3 regions of the Brachybacterium sp. sponge genome follow, and region 2 is predicted to be linked to each of the others. Evidence: riboswitches for the same ligand, from Rfam matches in the RefSeq annotation. Region 2 holds a riboswitch; each other region holds the start of a gene.
What was found. A riboswitch is a leader RNA that binds a small molecule or an ion and turns the genes downstream of it on or off. The one in region 2 is predicted to bind thiamine pyrophosphate.

Region 1 (5,794 bases), 850 kb from region 2:
GCACCGGCGCGCCGGCCGCGGCCTTCGACGTGGTCTCCGTCGGCCAGCCCGAGTTCGTCTCCGCCGCCGCGGAGCTGCTGGCCGGGGAGGACCTCGCCGTGCTGCGCACGTGGCTCGCGATGCACACCGTCTCCTCCTACGCCCCCTATCTCCCCGCCGCGCTGGTCGAGGAGGACTTCGACTTCTCCGGCCGCGTCCTGTCCGGTGCGGAGGAGCTGAAGGAGCGGTGGAAGCGGGGCGTGGCCCTGGTCGAGGGCGCGGTCGGCTTCGCCGTCGGCCGCGAGTACGTCGCCCGCCACTTCCCCGCCGCCCACAAGGAGCGCATGACCGCGCTGGTCGACGCCCTGATGGACGCCTACCGCGACTCGATCAGCTCGTTGGACTGGATGACCCCGGCCACCCGCGAGAAGGCGCTCGCGAAGCTCGAGAGGTTCACCCCGAAGATCGGGTATCCCTCGACGTGGCGCGACTACGACGGCCTCGAGCTCGTCCCCGGCGACCTCGTCGCGACCGTCCGCGCCTCCCGCCGCTTCGAGGCGGACTTCGAGTTCTCGAAGGTCGGCGGGCCGATGGACGAGACCGAGTGGCACATGACCCCGCAGACGGTCAACGCCTACTACAACCCCGGCCGGAACGAGATCGTCTTCCCCGCCGCGATCCTCGAGCCCCCGTTCTTCGACGCGGAAGCCGACGACGCCGTGAACTTCGGCGGGATCGGCGCGGTGATCGGCCACGAGGTCGGCCACGGCTTCGACGACCAGGGCTCGAAGTACGACGGGGACGGCAACCTCGTCTCCTGGTGGACGGCGGAGGACCGCGAGGCCTTCGACGCCCGCGCCGCCCGTCTCATCGCGCAGTACTCGGAGCTCTCCCCGCGCGAGCTCGACGACTCCCACCGAGTCAACGGCGCCCTCACCATCGGCGAGAACATCGGCGACCTCGGCGGGCTCTCCATCGCAGTCAAGGCCTATCTCGCCAGCCGCTCCGAGGAGGAGGCCGCGGCCGAGCTCGACGGGCTCACCGGCCTGCAGCGCGTGTTCTGGTCCTGGGCGACCGTGTGGCGGGGCCGGAACCGGCCCCAGGAGGCGATCCGCCGCCTGGCCGTGGACCCGCATGCGCCGATGGAGTTCCGCTGCAACACGGTCGCCGGGCACATCGACGAGTTCCACGAGGCCTTCGACGTGCGCGAGGGCGACGGCATGTACCGCGCCCCCGAGGAGCGGGTGAGCATCTGGTGAGGCCCGATCCGCCCTTCCACGTCGGGCGGACGGTGCCCTCGTCCGTGGGCTGGACCCGCGTCGTCGTCACCGTGGTGGCGGGCCTGATCGTGTCGGGCCTGCTGCTGCAGCGCGGCTCGGCGCCGGGCGCGATCGCGGTGCTCGCCGCCTTCGCGCTGCTGGCGCTGTGGACGTGGATGGGCCAGGCCACCCGCTTCGTGGTCGACGGGAACGGGGTCACCGTGAGCCTCGGAGGCTTCCTCCCCCGCCGGGTCTGGCCGATCGAGGACTTCCGCACCGTGCAGCTGCGCGATATCCCCACCGGCACCGTGGGCGTCGCCCTCGGCGGCTACGGCTGGCGGCGCGGGAGGGCGATGACCCCGAAGCCCGAGGAGCTCACCCCCGTCGGCCGGCGGAAGATCTTCACCCTCGCCGAACAGCAGCGTCCCTACCGGATGCTGGTCACCCGGCCGGGCACGAGCGTGGAGATCATCGGGACGAAGGACACCTGCTACATCCTCTCCCCCGTCGACCCCGAGGCGGCCGCCGATGCGATCGACCAGGCCATCCGTGCCCGCCGCTGAGCGTGCTCCTGGGCTAGACTGTCTGCTCGTCATCCACTGACAGGGGAGCACCGTCCGGTGCTGAGAGTGCGCCGACGGCGCAGACCCTCGAACCTGATCCGGCTCGCACCGGCGTAGGGAGTCGGGATTTCCGTGGAGCACCGCCGGTGCTCCGCGCCCCTTCCAGGACCTGGGAGGAGACGTGATGACCCGTTATCGCACCGTCGATCTGCTGGTGACCGTGCTGATCGGGGCGGCCTTCGGGGTCGCCTTCCTCGGCTACGGCCAGCTCTACACCCTGATCGGCCCGCTGACCGCGGCGTTCAAGCCGGCCGAGGGGCTGCTGGCGGGGATCTGGTTCCTGCCGGCCGTGCTCGCCGCGCTGCTGGTGCGCAAGCCCGGCGCCGCCCTGCTCGCGGAGATGGTCGCCGCCGTGCTCTCGATGCTGCTGGGCAGTCAGTGGGGCTGGGGCACCGCCGTGTCCGGTCTCATGCAGGGCGGTGGGGTCGAGCTCGCCTTCCTGCTCACCCGCTACCGGCGCTTCACCCTGCCCGTGGCGGTGCTCGGCGGCGTGCTCTCTGCCTTGCTCGAATGGGGATGGGAGAAGGTCGCCTACTACCAGGAAATGAGCTGGGCCTTCTCCGGCACGATGCTCGCCTTCTTCCTGCTCTCGGGGGCGCTGCTGTGCGGGGTGCTGGGCTGGGCGGCGAGCCGGGCGCTGATCGCGACCGGCGCGGTGGACTCCCTGGCCTCCGGCCGGGAGGCGGCCCGCGCGGTGGAGGCCTGAGCACCGGGACCGTCCCGGCGGCGTCCGTGCACGTCGACGGGCTGCGCTGGCGGCCGCTCAGCCGGCGCGAGCCGACCATCGAGGGGCTCGACCTCGAGATCCCGCCCGGGCAGCGAGTGCTGCTGGCCGGGGCGAGCGGCAGTGGGAAGTCGACCGTGCTGCGGGCGCTGGCCGGGCTGCTGGACCCCGAGGACGGGGACGGCGAGGGGCTCGTCCCCGCGCCCAGCCGGCCCGGGGAGCGGGGCCTGCTGCTGCAGAACCCGGTGCACGCTCTGGTCGGCGCGACCGTCGCCCGCGACGCCGCCTTCGGACCGGAGAACGCGGGACTGCCCCGGCCGGAGCTCACCGAGCGCGCCGCCCGGGCGCTCGAGGCGGCGCGCGTCGACCTCGACCCTGAGCGGGCGCCGCTGGACGCCTCGGGCGGCCAGCAGCAGCGGATCGCGCTGGCCGGCGCACTGGCCCTGCGCCCCGACCTGCTGCTCCTGGACGAGCCGACCTCCATGCTCGATGCCCCGACGGCCGAGCAGGTGCGAGAGGCGATCCTGACGGTCGCGGGCGGCCGCACCCTCGTCGTCGCCGAGCACCGGTTCGGGCCCTGGCTGCCGCACGTGGACCGGCTGATCGTGCTCGGCCCTCGCGCCCGGGTGCTCGCCGACGGAGCACCGGGCGAGCTGCTCTCCCGGCAGCGGGAGGTGCTGGTCGCAGCGGGGGTGCTCGAGGACGGGACGGCCGGCGAGGAGGCGCGCGGCTCGGCCGAACCCGGCGAGACCGTCGCCGCGCTGCGCGGCGTCACCGTGCCCGCCCGGGGGCTCACCGCGCCGCAGGACCTCGCGCTGCGCTCCGGGCGGCTGACCGCGCTGACCGGCCCGTCCGGTGCGGGCAAGACCTCCCTGCTGCGCGTCCTCGTCGGCGCGACGGAGCCGGGCGCGGGCGCCGTGTCCCGCCCCGAGCCCTCCCAAATCGCCCTCGTCCCCCAGGACCCCGAGCACTCCTTCGTCGCGACGACCGTGCGGGAGGAGGTCCTCGCCTCCCCCTGGGCCACGGACGAGGCCCTCGCGGACGAGCTTCTTCAGCGGGCGGGCCTCGCCCCGCTCGCCGGCGCCCACCCCCACCGCCTCTCCGGCGGCGAACAGCGCCGTCTCGCGATCGTCGCGGCCCTCGCCCAGCGCCCCGGCCTGCTCGTGCTCGACGAGCCGACCGTGGGCCTGGACGCCCGGCGGCGCCGCGAGGTGCTGGAGCTGCTGCGCGAGGCGAGGGCCCGCGGCACGGCGGTGCTCGTCGCGAGCCACGACGAGCTCCTCGTCGACGCGGCCGACGCGCGCCACGACCTGCCCTCCCCGGCGCCGGGCGCGGTGCCCACGCCCTCGCCCCGCCGGGTCCCGGCCGACGCGCTGAACCCGCTGACGCTGAGCCTGATCGGGATCCTCGCCGCGATCGGCTCCTTCGCCGTGCAGAGCTGGCAGGGCGGGCTGCTCGCCCTCGCCCCGACCGTGCTGCTCGCCCCGCTGGCGGTGCGGAGCCTGCGCGGCGCGGCCCTGCGCCTGCTCCCGATCCTGCTCTCTGCGGCGGGGCTCGCCTGGACCACGGCGCTGCTGGGCGAGGCGCCGGCGCTGTCCGGAGAGGCATGGCTCGTCGGCCTGAAGGAGGCCGCGCGGATCACCGCCTTCGTCGCCCCCGGGGTGCTGGCCCTCGCCTCCGTGCGCCCCACCCCGCTCGGGGACGCGCTCGGCCAGCGCCTGCACCTGCCTGGACGGCCCGTCGCCGCCTCCGTGATCGCGCTGGTGCGGGTGGGGCATCTGGGCCGGCAGTGGGCGGCGATCCTCGAGGCCCGCACTCGCCGCGGTCTCGGCGGTCCCCGCTCCCCCCGGGTGCTCGCGGGTGCCACCCTCGCCCTGCTCGTGGACACGCTGCGCGGCGCCGAGCAGCAGGCCCTGGCGATGGACTCCCGCGGCTTCGCGACCGCGACGCACCGCACCTGGGCGGCGCCGAGCCCCGTCGGACCCGCGGACCTGCTGGGGGTCGTGATCGCGGCGGGACTGCTGGTGTGGCCGCTGATCGCCGAGCTGCTCGTCGGCCCCGCGTAATACGCTGGGGCGATGACCGACGACTCCCTGGATCCCGAGCTCATCGAGCTCGCCAACACCCTGCTCGACGCCGCCCGGAAGGGCGACGCCGAGACCGTGCGCGCTTTCCTCGACAACGGCGCGCCGGCGAACCTGCGCGACGCCTCCGGGAACTCCCCGCTCATGCTCGCCGCTTATCACGGGCACGCCGCGCTGGTGAGCGAGCTCGCCGCCCGCGGCGCCGACGTGGACCTGCTCAACGACCGCGGCCAGTCCCCGCTCGCGGGCGCCGCCTTCAAGGGCTTCACCGAGGTGGCGAGGGCGCTGCTCGAGGCCGGGGCGGACCCGGACCTCGGCGAGCCGAGCGGCCTGGCGACGGCGCGCTACTTCGAGCGGGCCGAGATCGTGGAGCTGATCGAGGCGCGTCGGGCCTGAGCCGACTGGGCCGGGCTCAGGCGCTCGCGGGGCGCAGCACCATCGCGACGTGCTCGATCCCTGCCTCGAGGAACACGTCGCTCACCGTCTCGAAGCCCATCGAGGCGTACCACGTTTCGAGATACGCCTGGGCGTCGAGGTGCACCTCGGCGCTCGGGGCGAGCTCCCGGGCCCGCTCGAGCGCCGCGACCATGAGGCGCCTGCCGTGGCCGCCGCGACGACGGTCCGCACGCACCGCGACCCGGCCGATGCGGAGCGTGCCGTCCGTCTCCCGCAGCAGGCGCAGGTGGGCGATCGGCGCGCCCTCCTCCTCGAGCCACAGCAGCTCCGTGGTCGGCTCGAGCTCGCGCCCGTCGAGGTCCGCGTCGGTCGCGCCCTGCTCCATGGTGAACACGTCCTGGCGGAGCGTCGCCAGGAGGTAGAGCGTGCGGGCGGAGAGGTCGTCGAGGACGGCGCGGTGCAGGACGGGCGGGGCGGCGGGCTGGTCGGGCATGGGCGTCAGGGTACGGCCGTCGGCACCGATCACCGCGCGAGCGCCCAGGGTGCGGCGGGGTGCTCGCGGGTCCAGCCCGCGCGGCGGCTGCGGACCCGCTGGCAGCGCGGGCACCAGAACACCGTGCGTGCGGCGATCTCGCCCGAGCGGATCGTCGTCCCGCACAGCCGGCAGGGCAGGGTCTGGCGGTGGTAGACGTAGAAGGACTCCTCGCGGGGCACCACGTCCGGGTCCTC
Region 2 (5,794 bases):
CGAGCCCGCCTCCTTCGCCCCGCTCGCCGTGATCGGCGGCGGACTGATCTTCGGCGTCGGCATCATCATGGCCGGCGGCTGTGCGACCGGCATCTACTACCGCGCCGGCGAGGGTCTCATCGGCTCCTGGGTCGCGCTGATCTTCTACGCCCTGTTCGCGGCCGTGATGAAGTACGGCCCGCTCGGCGGCTTCACCGAGGCCGCCCGCGCCCGCACCGTCGCCGACTCCACGATCCACGAGACCCTCGGCGTGAGCGTCTGGGTCCCCACCCTCGTGTTCAGCGCGATCGTCGCCGTGCTCGTCGTGCGCCGGTACCGCGCCGCCAAGGCTCGCGCCGCCGCGGGGCGCCCCTCCGTGAAGCTCCCGGCTCGTCGCACCGGCCTCGGCCACTACCTCGCCGACATCCCCTGGAGCCCCTGGGTGGGCGGCGTGCTGCTGGGTCTGATCGCGATCGCCGCGTGGCTGCTGTCCACCGCGGCGGGCCGCAACGGCGGGCTCGGCATCACCACCCCGTCGGCCAAGATCGCCACTTTCCTGACCACGGGCGACGTGACCCTCGTGGACTGGTCGGTGATGCTCGTGCTCGGCATCCTCGTCGGCTCCTTCGTCGCTGCGAAGCTCTCCGGCGAGTTCCGCTGGCGCGTCCCGGACTCCCAGACCATCCTGCGCAGCGCCGGCGGCGGCGTCGCGATGGGCGTCGGCGCTGCGCTCGCCGGCGGCTGCACCATCGGCAACTCCCTGGTGGAGACCAGCCTGTTCAGCTACCAGGGCTGGGTCTCGCTGGTCGCGATCATGCTCGGCACCTGGGGCGCGGCCTGGTTCTTCTTGCAGCGCCCGCAGCGCGCCGCCGAGGCCAACCGCCCCGCCCCGGTGCTCACCCCCGCCTCCTGACCGCCCCGCTCACCAGCTCACCGAACAGCACCCAGAATTTGCCCCGACCCTCCTTCGGAAGGACCGCTCCCATGGCCGCCTACACCCTCCAGACCAACGGCTCCGTCTGCCCGTTCCCGCTGATCGACGCGAAGAACGCGATGCAGCAGCTGAGCACGGGCGATGACCTGATCATCGACTTCGACTGCACCCAGGCCACCGACTCCCTGCCCCAGTGGGCGGCGACGGACGGTCACGAGGTCGTCGCCTTCGACCGCACCGGCGAGGCCGGCTGGACGATCACGGTCCGCAAGGGCGCCTGACCCGACCCGGCCAGCCCCGGGCCGAAGCCGACCGGCTCCGGATCGATGACCGGCCGACGGCCGGGTGCGTCGGCGCCTGTGCGCGCCCCCGCCCCCGGCCCTCGGGGCCCGCGAACGCCGCGGCGCGCTCCACGGACCGACGGGGATCAGGACCGCCGTGTCGGCAGGGATCAGAACCGCGGCGTCGGCAGGTACACGGTGCCGCCCCGCTCGCGGAACTCCCGCGACTTCTCGGCCATGCCCTCCTGGGCGATCCGCTCCTGGGAGGCGGCGTCGCCGTAGGTGTCGCGGATGTCCTGCGAGATCCTCATCGAGCAGAACTTCGGCCCGCACATGGAGCAGAAGTGCGCGGTCTTCGCGGGCTCGGCCGGCAGGGTCTCGTCGTGGTACTCCTCGGCCAGCTGCGGATCCAGCGAGAGCCCGAACTGGTCCCGCCAGCGGAACTCGAAGCGGGCCTTCGACAGGGCGTCGTCGCGCTCGCGGGCACCGGGATGCCCTTTGGCGACATCGGCCGCGTGCGCGGCGATCTTGTACGTGATCACCCCGGTCTTCACGTCGTCGCGGTCCGGGAGCCCGAGGTGCTCCTTCGGCGTGACGTAGCAGAGCATCGCGGTGCCGTAGCGGGCGATCTCCGTCGCGCCGATGGCGGAGGTGATGTGGTCGTAGGCCGGCGCCACGTCGGTGACCAGCGGGCCGAGGGTGTAGAACGGCGCGCCGTCGCACAGCTCCTGCTGGCGCTCCACGTTCTCGCGCACCAGGTGCAGCGGCACGTGCCCCGGGCCCTCGACCATCACCTGCACGTCGTGCTCCCACGCCCGACGGGTCAGCTCGGCGAGGGTGTCGAGCTCGGCGAACTGCGCGGCGTCGTTCGCGTCGGCGAGGCAGCCGGGCCGCAGTCCGTCGCCGAGGGAGAAGGAGACGTCGTAGCGGGCGAAGATCTCGCACAGCTCGTCGAAGTGCTCGTAGAGGAAGTTCTCCCGGTGCCGGGCCAGGCACCAGCCGGCCAGGATGGAGCCGCCGCGCGAGACGATCCCCGTGACCCGGTTCGCGGTCAGCGGCACGTAGCGCAGCAGCACCCCGGCGTGGATCGTCATGTAGTCCACGCCCTGCTCGCTCTGCTCGATCACGGTGTCCCGGAAGATCTCCCAGGTCAGCGCGTTCGCGTCCCCGTTCACCTTCTCCAGCGCCTGGTAGATGGGGACGGTCCCGATGGGCACCGGGGAGTTGCGCAGGATCCACTCGCGGGTGGTGTGGATGTCGTCCCCGGTGGAGAGGTCCATGACGGTGTCGGCGCCCCAGCGGGTGGCCCACTCGAGCTTGGAGACCTCCTCGGCGATCGAGGAGGTCACCGCCGAGTTGCCGATGTTCGCGTTGACCTTCACCAGGAAGCTGCGGCCGATGATCATCGGCTCCGCCTCGGGATGGTTCACGTTCGCGGGGATGACCGCGCGACCCGCCGCGACCTCGCTGCGCACCAGCTCCACGTCGCGGCCCTCCCGCAGCGCGACATAGCGCATCTCCGGGGTGATCTCGCCGCGACGGGCGTAGTGCATCTGGGTGACGCACCGGCCCGGGAGGGAGCGCAGCGGGGGCCGGCTCTCGCCGCGCCACTCGGCGCTGGCCTCGCCGCGGCGCACCGCACCGCGCCCGTCGTCGGACAGATCGCGGTCCCGGCCCGCGTACTCCTCGACGTCGCCGCGGCGCCGGATCCACTCCTCGCGCAGCGGCGGCAGGCCCTCCTCCGGGACGCAGCCGGGACCGGCGGTGCGGTACACGTCCAGCGGCGGGTTGGCCGTCCCGGCGGGGGAGGGGTCCTGGGCGATGCGGGTGACGGGCACCCGCAGGCCGTGCGCGGGGTCCTCCAGGTGGCCGAGGCTGTGGGTGGGGTAGTTCTCAGGGCGTGCGGACATGCAGTCGCTCTCCTTCTTCCTTCGCCGGCATGACCCGGGGCAGGTTCGGTCGGTGCTCGAACCGCGACAGTTCGATCTCAGCCCGTTGCGACGGGCACCCGAGGGATCGGCGACGACCGTAGCAGACGCATGCGGTCGCGTCCGCGGCGTGCACGTCCGCGGCGTCCGCGAGGGGCGCCGGACCGCCACGGCCGACGGGCCCTGCCGCGTAGAGGTCCGCGCCAGGGCCCGTCGGCCGCTCGTCCTGAAGGGTGGGGCCTGGTCAGTCCCCGTAGCGCAGCTCGACGCGGCGGTCCGCCGCATTGCCGGCGTCGTCCCCTCCGCCTCCTGCGGCGGACGGCTTCGCATCGCCGTGCCCGGTGACCTCGAGGGTGAGATCGGGGCGCTCCGCCGCGAGCGCGTCGGCGACCGCCTGGGCGCGGTTCTCCGAGAGCTGCTGGTTGTCGAAGTCATACTGCGAGCGGTCCACGGGCAGAGAGTCGGTGTGCCCGCCCACCTGCACGGTCGTGCCCTCGGGGATTTCGGCGGCGAGCTCGACGATGCGGGCGGCGGCCCCGACGGAGAGGTCCCAGGCGTTGGAGGGGAAGAGGATGTCGGCCTCGAGCACGATCACCTCGTCCTCGGCGGGCTCGCTGCCGCCGAGCTCCGTGATCGAGCGGGCGGGTTCGCACTCGGTGATCGAGCGTGCCGGGTCGTAGACCGTGATCGAGCGCTGGAGGATCTCGTCGGTGATCTCGAAGGGCTGCTCGGGCGGGCCCTTCGTCTCGCCCTCGGCGAAGGCCGCGGGCGCGCCGAGGGCCAGCAGCAGGGCGGATGCCGCGAGCGAGGCGGCGGCCGTGGCCCGTCGGCGGGCGGCCCGGGCCGCCGACGGCTCGGCCGTAGGGCGCGGGGCGCCGTGTCGGGGCGGCTCGGCGCGACGGGGCGACGGGTCGGCGGGAGAGAGGTGCGTCGCCTCGGGCTGCGGAGTCGTGCGGAGCATCCTCATCCCTCCTCGGCCTCGATCTGCACGTCCTCGAAGGAGGGGCCCGCGCCCATCACGACGTCGATCGCGGTGATGTCGTCGATCGGGGCGGCGAAGTTCGCCCAGTACGCCTGGGTGTCGCCGGAGGAGAGCTCGATCACGTTCTGCGTGCTGTTCCACATCGCCGGGCTGTCGTAGCTCTTGCTGGTGTTCAGGATGTCGTAGCGGGTGAGGTTCGCACGGTCCACGAGGGCCGGCGCCACCACGGAGTGGTTGTCGCCGTGCAGGTCGAAGAGCGTGAAGGCGCCGGGCTCGGTGAACTCCGGGGTGAAGGTGAGCAGCAGCTCGAGGGTCTCGCCGCGCCGGCGCAGGTGGTGCAGGCCCACGGTCATCGTCCCCTCCGCCTCGTCGGATGCGATGGGGTACTCGAGCGTGGCGATCGCGTCGGCCGGGTCGACGGAAGAGGCTGCCTGCGCATCGTCCGCACCGCCCGCGGAGCCCTCCTCCCCGCCGCCGTCGGACGCGGCCGGCTGCTCCTGGTCGCCGGAGTCGCTGTCGGAGCCGCCGTCGCCGGCCTCGTTCCCACCGGACTCCTCGAACTCGGCGTCGCCGCCGGTGGTGCAGGCCGCGAGCGACAGCGCGCCGAGCGAGGCGAGGGCCAGCAGGGCCCCGCGCCGGGTGGTGAGACGGATGCGGTGAGCGGTCATGGTCGGACTCCTTCTCTCGGGCGGCTGCGCGGCCGCCGGGGATGTTCTCTCACGATGTATGTCGTCGGCCGGAGCGGATCGGTTGCATCGGATCTGGGCCAATTCCTCGAGCGGTCACGCGTGGACCCTCACCACGCGCCGTGCCTCCAGCTCCTGGCCCTTCGCGGTGCGGGCGCGCAGCACCAGCTCGGCGCGCCCCGGTCCCGAGGCGGTCAGCGTCGCCTGCTGGGCGTCGACGAGGTGCTCGCCCGTGGGCAGCGTCCACACCCACGAGTCCACGCCCGCCATCTCGGCGGTGAACACCGCCTGCTCGCCCACGCGGATCTCCTCGGGTCCGGCGATCTCGAGGGAGGACGAACCGGCGGCAGACGGGGCGGACGCGTCCAGTCCCAGCAGCGCCCCGGCCCCGAGGCCGACGCCGAGCGCGAGCGCCGGCAGCGCGACGAGGAGGGCGCGGCGGCGCGGGCTTGCGGCGGGGACGTCAGCGTCTGAACCCTCCGCGGACTGCGAGGTCGTCGTGTGCGCGGTGGTCCTGTCGGCCGCGCTGGGGCGGGCGCCCGCATCGCCGTCGGCCCCCGGCGCACCGTCGACAGCTCCCGCAGTGCCGTTCGCGGCCGAGGCGCCGACCGTCTCGGGGTCGGCGCCGCCCGTCGGACGAGCGGGCGGGGGAAGGGCGAGCGCCTCCTCGATCTCGGCGAGCCACTCCGTCGCCTCGGCCTGGCGTGCGGCGGGATCCTCGGAGAGGCCCCGGTTGAGGACGTCCTGGAGCGCCTGCGGCATCTCGGCGTCGTCGATCAGCCAGCGCAGCAGCGCGGACATCGCCCAGATGTCGGCGCGGATGTCGACGGTGCCGGTGCGGGACTGCTCTGGCGGGCGGAACCCGTCGGTGCCCGCCGCGACGGTCAGGCCGGAGCTGCGGGCGAGGTCCTTGCACATCCCGAGGTCGGCGACGAGGAGCCGCTCGTCGGCGCGCACCACGGCCGACGGTGAGGACTCGATGCCAACGGCGCGCGCCGCCTCAC
Region 3 (5,794 bases), on a different contig from region 2:
GCTTCTCCCGCTCGGGCAGCGCGGTCTCGAGGTCGACGAGGTCCGTGAGGGCGCCGGCGGCGCCGGTCGCCTCGTCGGCCGCGGCGGCGAGTGCGGCGGCGGGGTCCTCGGCCTGCTCCGCGAGGAGGTCGACGAGGTCGGGGTGCGCGGGGCGCGTCTGTTCGGCGCGCGCGGCGAGGGCCTCGATCGCGGCGGAGGCGGCCTGGGCGGCGGTGTCGCGTCGCCGCAGCACCTCGACGACGGGGCGGGCGGTCTCGTCCCGCTCGAGCGCAGCCGATGCCTTCGTGACCTCGGGCTTCTCCGCCTCGAGGCGGGTCGCGAGCTGGTCGAGTGCGCGGCGGCGGTCGATGCGGCTGCGGGCGGTGCGGGCGGCCTCGGCGGCGGTCCGCGCGGTCTGCTCCACCTCCTGCGCGGCGGCGGAGCCGGCGGCGGTCTCGGTCGCGCGGGCGGCGACCTGCGCGAGCTGGGCGTCGGCCGCCGCGGCGAGGGGCTCGAGGCGCAGTGCGGCGGCGTGCTCGGTGAGAGCTGCGCCCTCCTCGTCCTCGAGGGCGACGGCCTCGGTGAAGCGGGCCAGCGCCGTGCCGAGGGTCTGCTGAGCGGCGTCGACCTGACGCTTCGCCTGTTTGCGCATCTCCTCGAGCTGCTTCTCGACGGCGGCGTAGGTCTCGGTGCCGAAGACGCGCTGCAGCACCTGCTGGCGCTCCCCGGTGCCGGCGCGGAGGAAGCGGGCGAACTCGTTCTGGGGCAGCAGGACGGTCTGGGTGAACTGCTCGCGGGTGAGTCCGACGGCGCGCTGCACCTCGCGGCCCACCTCGTCGATGCGGCTGGCGATCACCTCGCTGCCGTCGCCGGCGCCGGCGGTGTCGGCGATCGCGGCGGGCAGGGCCTGCGGGGACCCGATCCGCCACATCAGGGCCTTGGCCTGCTCCTTCGTGGTGCCGGTGCCGCGCAGCTTGGGGCGCTGGAACTCCGGGGAGCGCCGCACGCGGTGCAGTCCGGAGGGGGTCTCGAAGACGAGGTCGACGATGCTCGGCTCCGTCGGCGCGGCGAACTGGGAGCGGATCCTGTCGGCGCTGGTGGCGGAGCCGGCGACCTGCCCGTAGAGGGCGTAGACGATCGCGTCGAGGATCGTGGACTTGCCGGAGCCCGTCGGCCCCTCGAGCAGGAAGGTGCCGGAGGCGCCGAGGGCGGCGAAGTCGATCTCGACGGTGCCGGCGAAGGGGCCGATCCCGGTCATGCGGAGGTGGTGGAGCTTCACGAGGCCTCCTGCTGGCGGCGGACGGCGGAGTAGGCGCGCTCGAGCACGTCGTGCTCCGCCTCGGTGGGGTCGCCGCCGGTGACGTGGGCGAGGAACTCGTCCATCACCTCCAGCGGGTTCTGCTCCCGGCGCACGACGGGGGTGCCGGCGCTCGCGGCGCGGCCCTCGGGGGCGTACTCGGTCAGCAGCAGGTGGGGGTAGGCCTCGCGGAGCTGCTCCTGCAGGTGGGCGGGGCGGGCGGGGTCGGTGACGACGGCCTTCAGCCAGTCCCCGGCGTGCTCGTCACGGCGGGCGAGGATCTCCTCGAGGGTGCCGCGCAGCTCGGTGAGGCGGCGCGGGACGGGGGTCTCGATGCGGCGCACGGCGACCTCGGCCCGCTCCCCGTCGGGCCCGGGGGCGCCGAGCTCGACGAGGAGCACGGACTTGCGGTGGCTGCGCTCGGAGAAGGAGAAGGCGAGTGGGGAGCCGGAGTACCAGGCGGGGGCGCCGACGCTGCGGGTGAGGTCCTGGCAGCCGTGGAGGTGGCCGAGGGCGAGGTAGTCGATGCCGCCGAGCACCCCGGCGGGGACGGAGTCGACGCCGCCGACGGAGAGGTCGCGCTCGGAATCGCTGGCCTCGCCGCCGGTGACGAAGGTGTGGGCGAGGACGACGGTGCGTGCGTCGGGCCGGGCCGCGGCGCGCTCGCGCACCCGGTCGAGGGCCGCGAGGGTGACGGCCTCGTGGCTGCGGGGCAGCGGCTCCTCGCCCTCGCCGGCGAGCTCGGTGCGGGCGCGGTCCGGCTCGAGATAGGGCAGGCCGAAGAACAGCACCTCGCCGTGCTCGTCCTCGACGGAGACGGGGTGCTCGATCCCGGGCAGGTCGGTGAGCAGGTGGATGCCGGCGCGCATCAGGGAGCGGCCGAAGCCGAGCCGCTCCGGGGAGTCGTGGTTCCCGCTGGTCAGCACCACGGTCGCGCCGGTGTCGGCGAGGCGGGCGAGGGCCCGGTCCAGGAGGGTCACGCTGCTCACCGCGGGCACGGCGCGGTCGTAGACGTCGCCGGGGATCACCACGACGTCCACCCCCTCGGCCTCGACGAGGTCGACGAGCCAGTCGAGGAAGGCAGCCTGGTGCTCGTGCAGGTCGACCTTGTGCAGGGTGCGGCCCAGGTGCCAGTCCGAGGTGTGCAGGATCTTCATGTCATCGAGCCTAGGGGCGGGGTGCGACGGACGAGGGACGGGCGCGCGGCATCAGAAGGGCGGCGGACCGTAGTCGCCCCATCCCTCGGGCGGGGGCTCCGGGAGCTGGGCACGGGGCGGCGGAGTCTCGCCGCGCGAGGACGTCGCCGTCGGCGGGGGTCCGGGCGGCACCTGCGTCTGCAGGGTCGGCTCCTCGGCCACCGGCGTGGTGAGCACACGCCGGTCAGCGGGATGCCCCGGCGGACTGTTCGGGCTGGTCGCGGGGCTGCCGGCGTGGGTGCCGCGCAGGAATCCGGTCCAGGCGGCGGTGAGCAGCTCGACCATCTCGAGGCTGGCGTGGTCGAGGTCGTTGAGGACGGTGACGGCGTCGCCGTGGCGGCCGACGGTCCAGCGGGTGCGACCGGGCCTGCCTGCCTGCGCGGGGAGCCGGGTGGGGTCCAGCAGGCCGTTCGTCTTGTCGAGGTGGTGCCGCCAGCACAGGAGGTGCAGGTTCTCGACCTCGGTGGCGCCGCCCTCGCCCGGGGTGCCGCGCAGGCACTCCTCGATGTGGTCGCACTCGGAGGCCCAGGAGGTGGGGCGCGTGCAGCCGGGGACGGCGCACTGCCCGTTGCGGAGCCGGAGGTGCTAGAGCATCGCGGGGGTGGGGGTGACGCGGTCGGCCGGGAGCGGGAGGAAGGCGCCGCTGCTCGCGCTGGTGAGGACGCGGTGCCAGACGGTGCAGCTGCCGGCAAGGGAGCGCGCCATCGAGGGCGGCAGCGGGGTGACGCCGTCGAGCATGCCGGGCTGGTCGGAGGCGCCGAGCAGGGTCAGCACGGGCACGGTGACGTTGAGGCGGAACCGCTCGGCGGGGACGGCGACCCCGTCGACGTCGAGTTCGGCGGCGTCGATCAGGGCGTAGCGCAGCCGGGTCAGCGGGAGGGCCCGGCCGGTCTCGCGGACGACGCCGTCGGGGTCGTGCGGGACGGGCGTACCGTCGCGGAGCGCCGCCCGCTGCGCCGCCTGGACGGCGCGGGCGGACTCGTCGATCGACTTCCACCGAGCGAGGATCTCGGGGATCGGACCCGTGATCCTCAGGGTCCCGGTGCCGGCCTCGGCGCCGGGCAGCAGCTCGACGGTGCGCTCGAGCGCGGCGACCGGATCGGGACGGCTCTCGCGCTCGGCGAGATGCTCGACGAGGGCGCGCAGGAGCGTGAAGAAACGTTCCGGGCTGATATCCGTGGACCATGTCGAGATCACGGCATCGAGATCCCTCCTGGAGGATTCGGAGAGCTTCTGCGAGGTCTTCAGCATCTTCTGGAACCAGGCCGACGGCATGCTTCCGGATTCGAGGTTCTCGAGGGTGCGCGGGAAATGATGCACGGCCTGGTACGCGTCACGCAGTCTCCAGCTCGCGGCGCTGCGAGTGACCCGGAGGCCGAGCGCGGCGCGGAGAGTCTCGACCTCGTCGAGCTCGCAGGCATCCTCGTACTCGCCCTCGACCTCGTGCAGGGCTGCGAGGGCGCGGTACTGCGCAGCGAGCGCGAGGGCGGTGGCGCGCTCCGCGTCCCAGACGCGCTGCGCGGCCTCGCTCAGAGCGGGGTCGTCGGCGCAGCCGCCGAGTTCAGGCAGCGCATCGCGAGTGCGCGCCTGACGCGCGGTGACGCGGTGGAGACGAGCAGGCAGCGACGCGATCAGGGCATCGACGGCATGGTCGGAGGTGGCAGCCGCGGCCTCGGGACGCCCAGCATCGCGTGCGTCGTCGGCGATCTCATCGCCCGACGAATGCTCCGGCTGCGTGATGCTCATCGGCCCCTCCTCCCCGTCCGCGTCGGCGATGCGTCGATGCACCGCCCCTTTCGATCCGACCCCTTCACACTAGGGGCCGGAACCGACAGAAGGAAGGTTCGAGAAGAATATGTGGATAACTTTCTGATCGAGTGGCGCATTTCGACCGCTATGCAGCTCTCGATCCACACCTTTCCTCCACAGTCCCACTTTTTCCACAATGTCATCCACCGGTTTTCGGAGGATTCGCTTCGTCTGTCGGACCCTTGCTGCAGGAGGCATCGACTCCAGACGCCCAGGCCCCTCCCCCGTCGCTTGGCCTACACTCGGCCGCTGGACACGGGGTGCGCCCGAGGCGCTGAGATCACACCCGTGGAACCTGATCTAGTTCGTACTAGCGAAGGGATGTCCGCATGAGCTCGGATCCTTGCACCCTCTTTCCCGCTGCCCTCCCCCGCGCCGCCGCGCCCGATCGGCCCGCTACCCGCCGGCCCGCACCCGACCGCCCCGCGCCGTCGGCCCCGCGCGTGCTCTCGATCGCGGGCACCGACCCGACGGGAGGTGCCGGCACCGCGGCGGACCTCAAATCGATCACCGCCGCGGGCGGCTTCGGCATGGCGGCGGTGACCGCGGTCGTCGCGCAGAACACCCACGGAGTGAGCGACATCCACGTCCCTCCCGCGCAGTTCCTCGCCGCGCAGCTCCGCGCGGTCTCCGACGACGTCGAGCTCGAGGCGGTCAAGACCGGCATGCTCGGCACCGCAGAGATCATCGAGGCCGCCCGGACCTGGCTCTCCGCGCACCCGCCGCGGGTGCTCGTGGTCGACCCGGTGATGGTCGCGACCAGCGGCGACAGGCTGCTGGAGCCCGAGGCGGAGCAGGCGATGATCCGCTTCTGCTCCCTCGCCACCGTGGTCACCCCGAACATCGACGAGCTCGCCGTCCTCACCGGCGAGCCCCGCGCGCACGACGAGGACGAGGCCCTCGCCCAGGCCGCCCGCTGGTCGGAGGCGACCGGCGTCGCGGTCGTCGTGAAGACCGGGCACCTCGACAGCCGCGAGGTCACCAACGCCTGGATCGCGGCCGACGGGACCCGTCACAGGGTGCACTCCACGCGGGTGGACACGACGAGCACGCACGGCACCGGCTGCTCCCTCGCGGCGGCGCTCGCGACCCGGCTCGGCGCCGGTGAGGACCCGGCCACGGCCCTCGCCTGGGTCACCGACTGGCTCCACGAGGCGATTCTGCACGGCGCAGAGCTGCAGGTCGGGAGCGGGAACGGTCCCGTCGACCACGCCCACCGGGCACGGCGGCTCGCGGCGGCGGGATCGGCCGCGCCGTGGGTCGCCGGCGGCGCGGTGCCGGACCGGTGGGAGCAGCCGGCCCAGCTCGCCGCCCGAGCGACGGCCGACGGCCCGACGGGTCCTGCCGCCTCGGTCCCGCCCGTCGGCCCGTGGACCGAGGCGCTGTGGGCGGCCGGGGCGCCGCTCGCCGGCGCGATCGAGGGCTCCGGCTTCGTGGCGGCGCTCGTGGACGGGAGCCTGCCCGAGGGGCAGTTCTCCTTCTATCTCGCGCAGGACGCTCACTACCTGCAGCG

Region 1: linked by a shared signal. The riboswitch ahead of A4A78_RS11835 (ECF transporter S component) and the one ahead of thiC (phosphomethylpyrimidine synthase ThiC) in region 2 are both predicted to bind thiamine pyrophosphate.
Region 3: linked by a shared signal. The riboswitch ahead of A4A78_RS05210 (bifunctional hydroxymethylpyrimidine kinase/phosphomethylpyrimidine kinase) and the one ahead of thiC (phosphomethylpyrimidine synthase ThiC) in region 2 are both predicted to bind thiamine pyrophosphate.

The regions. Positions count from the first base shown of each region.
Region 1 is NZ_LRMP01000002.1:862,025-867,818, reverse strand. Features, by position in the region: gene A4A78_RS11845 (M13 family metallopeptidase) at 1-1,238, shown strand, start outside; gene A4A78_RS11840 (hypothetical protein) at 1,235-1,801, shown strand; TPP riboswitch at 1,833-1,938, shown strand; gene A4A78_RS11835 (ECF transporter S component) at 1,986-2,567, shown strand; gene A4A78_RS11830 (ATP-binding cassette domain-containing protein) at 2,594-4,651, shown strand; gene A4A78_RS11825 (ankyrin repeat domain-containing protein) at 4,664-5,065, shown strand; gene A4A78_RS11820 (GNAT family N-acetyltransferase) at 5,082-5,558, opposite strand; gene A4A78_RS11815 (Fpg/Nei family DNA glycosylase) at 5,588-5,794, opposite strand, start outside.
Region 2 is NZ_LRMP01000002.1:8,959-14,752, forward strand. Features, by position in the region: gene A4A78_RS08125 (YeeE/YedE family protein) at 1-892, shown strand, start outside; gene A4A78_RS08130 (sulfurtransferase TusA family protein) at 964-1,194, shown strand; gene thiC (phosphomethylpyrimidine synthase ThiC) at 1,365-3,104, opposite strand; TPP riboswitch at 3,102-3,216, opposite strand; gene A4A78_RS08140 (OmpA family protein) at 3,367-4,083, opposite strand; gene A4A78_RS08145 (hypothetical protein) at 4,086-4,772, opposite strand; gene A4A78_RS08150 (serine/threonine-protein kinase) at 4,887-5,794, opposite strand, start outside.
Region 3 is NZ_LRMP01000001.1:1,196,521-1,202,314, reverse strand. Features, by position in the region: gene A4A78_RS05235 (AAA family ATPase) at 1-1,258, opposite strand, end outside; gene A4A78_RS05230 (exonuclease SbcCD subunit D) at 1,255-2,433, opposite strand; gene A4A78_RS18085 (hypothetical protein) at 2,485-2,757, opposite strand; gene A4A78_RS05215 (hypothetical protein) at 3,058-4,218, opposite strand; TPP riboswitch at 4,528-4,620, shown strand; gene A4A78_RS05210 (bifunctional hydroxymethylpyrimidine kinase/phosphomethylpyrimidine kinase) at 4,611-5,794, shown strand, end outside.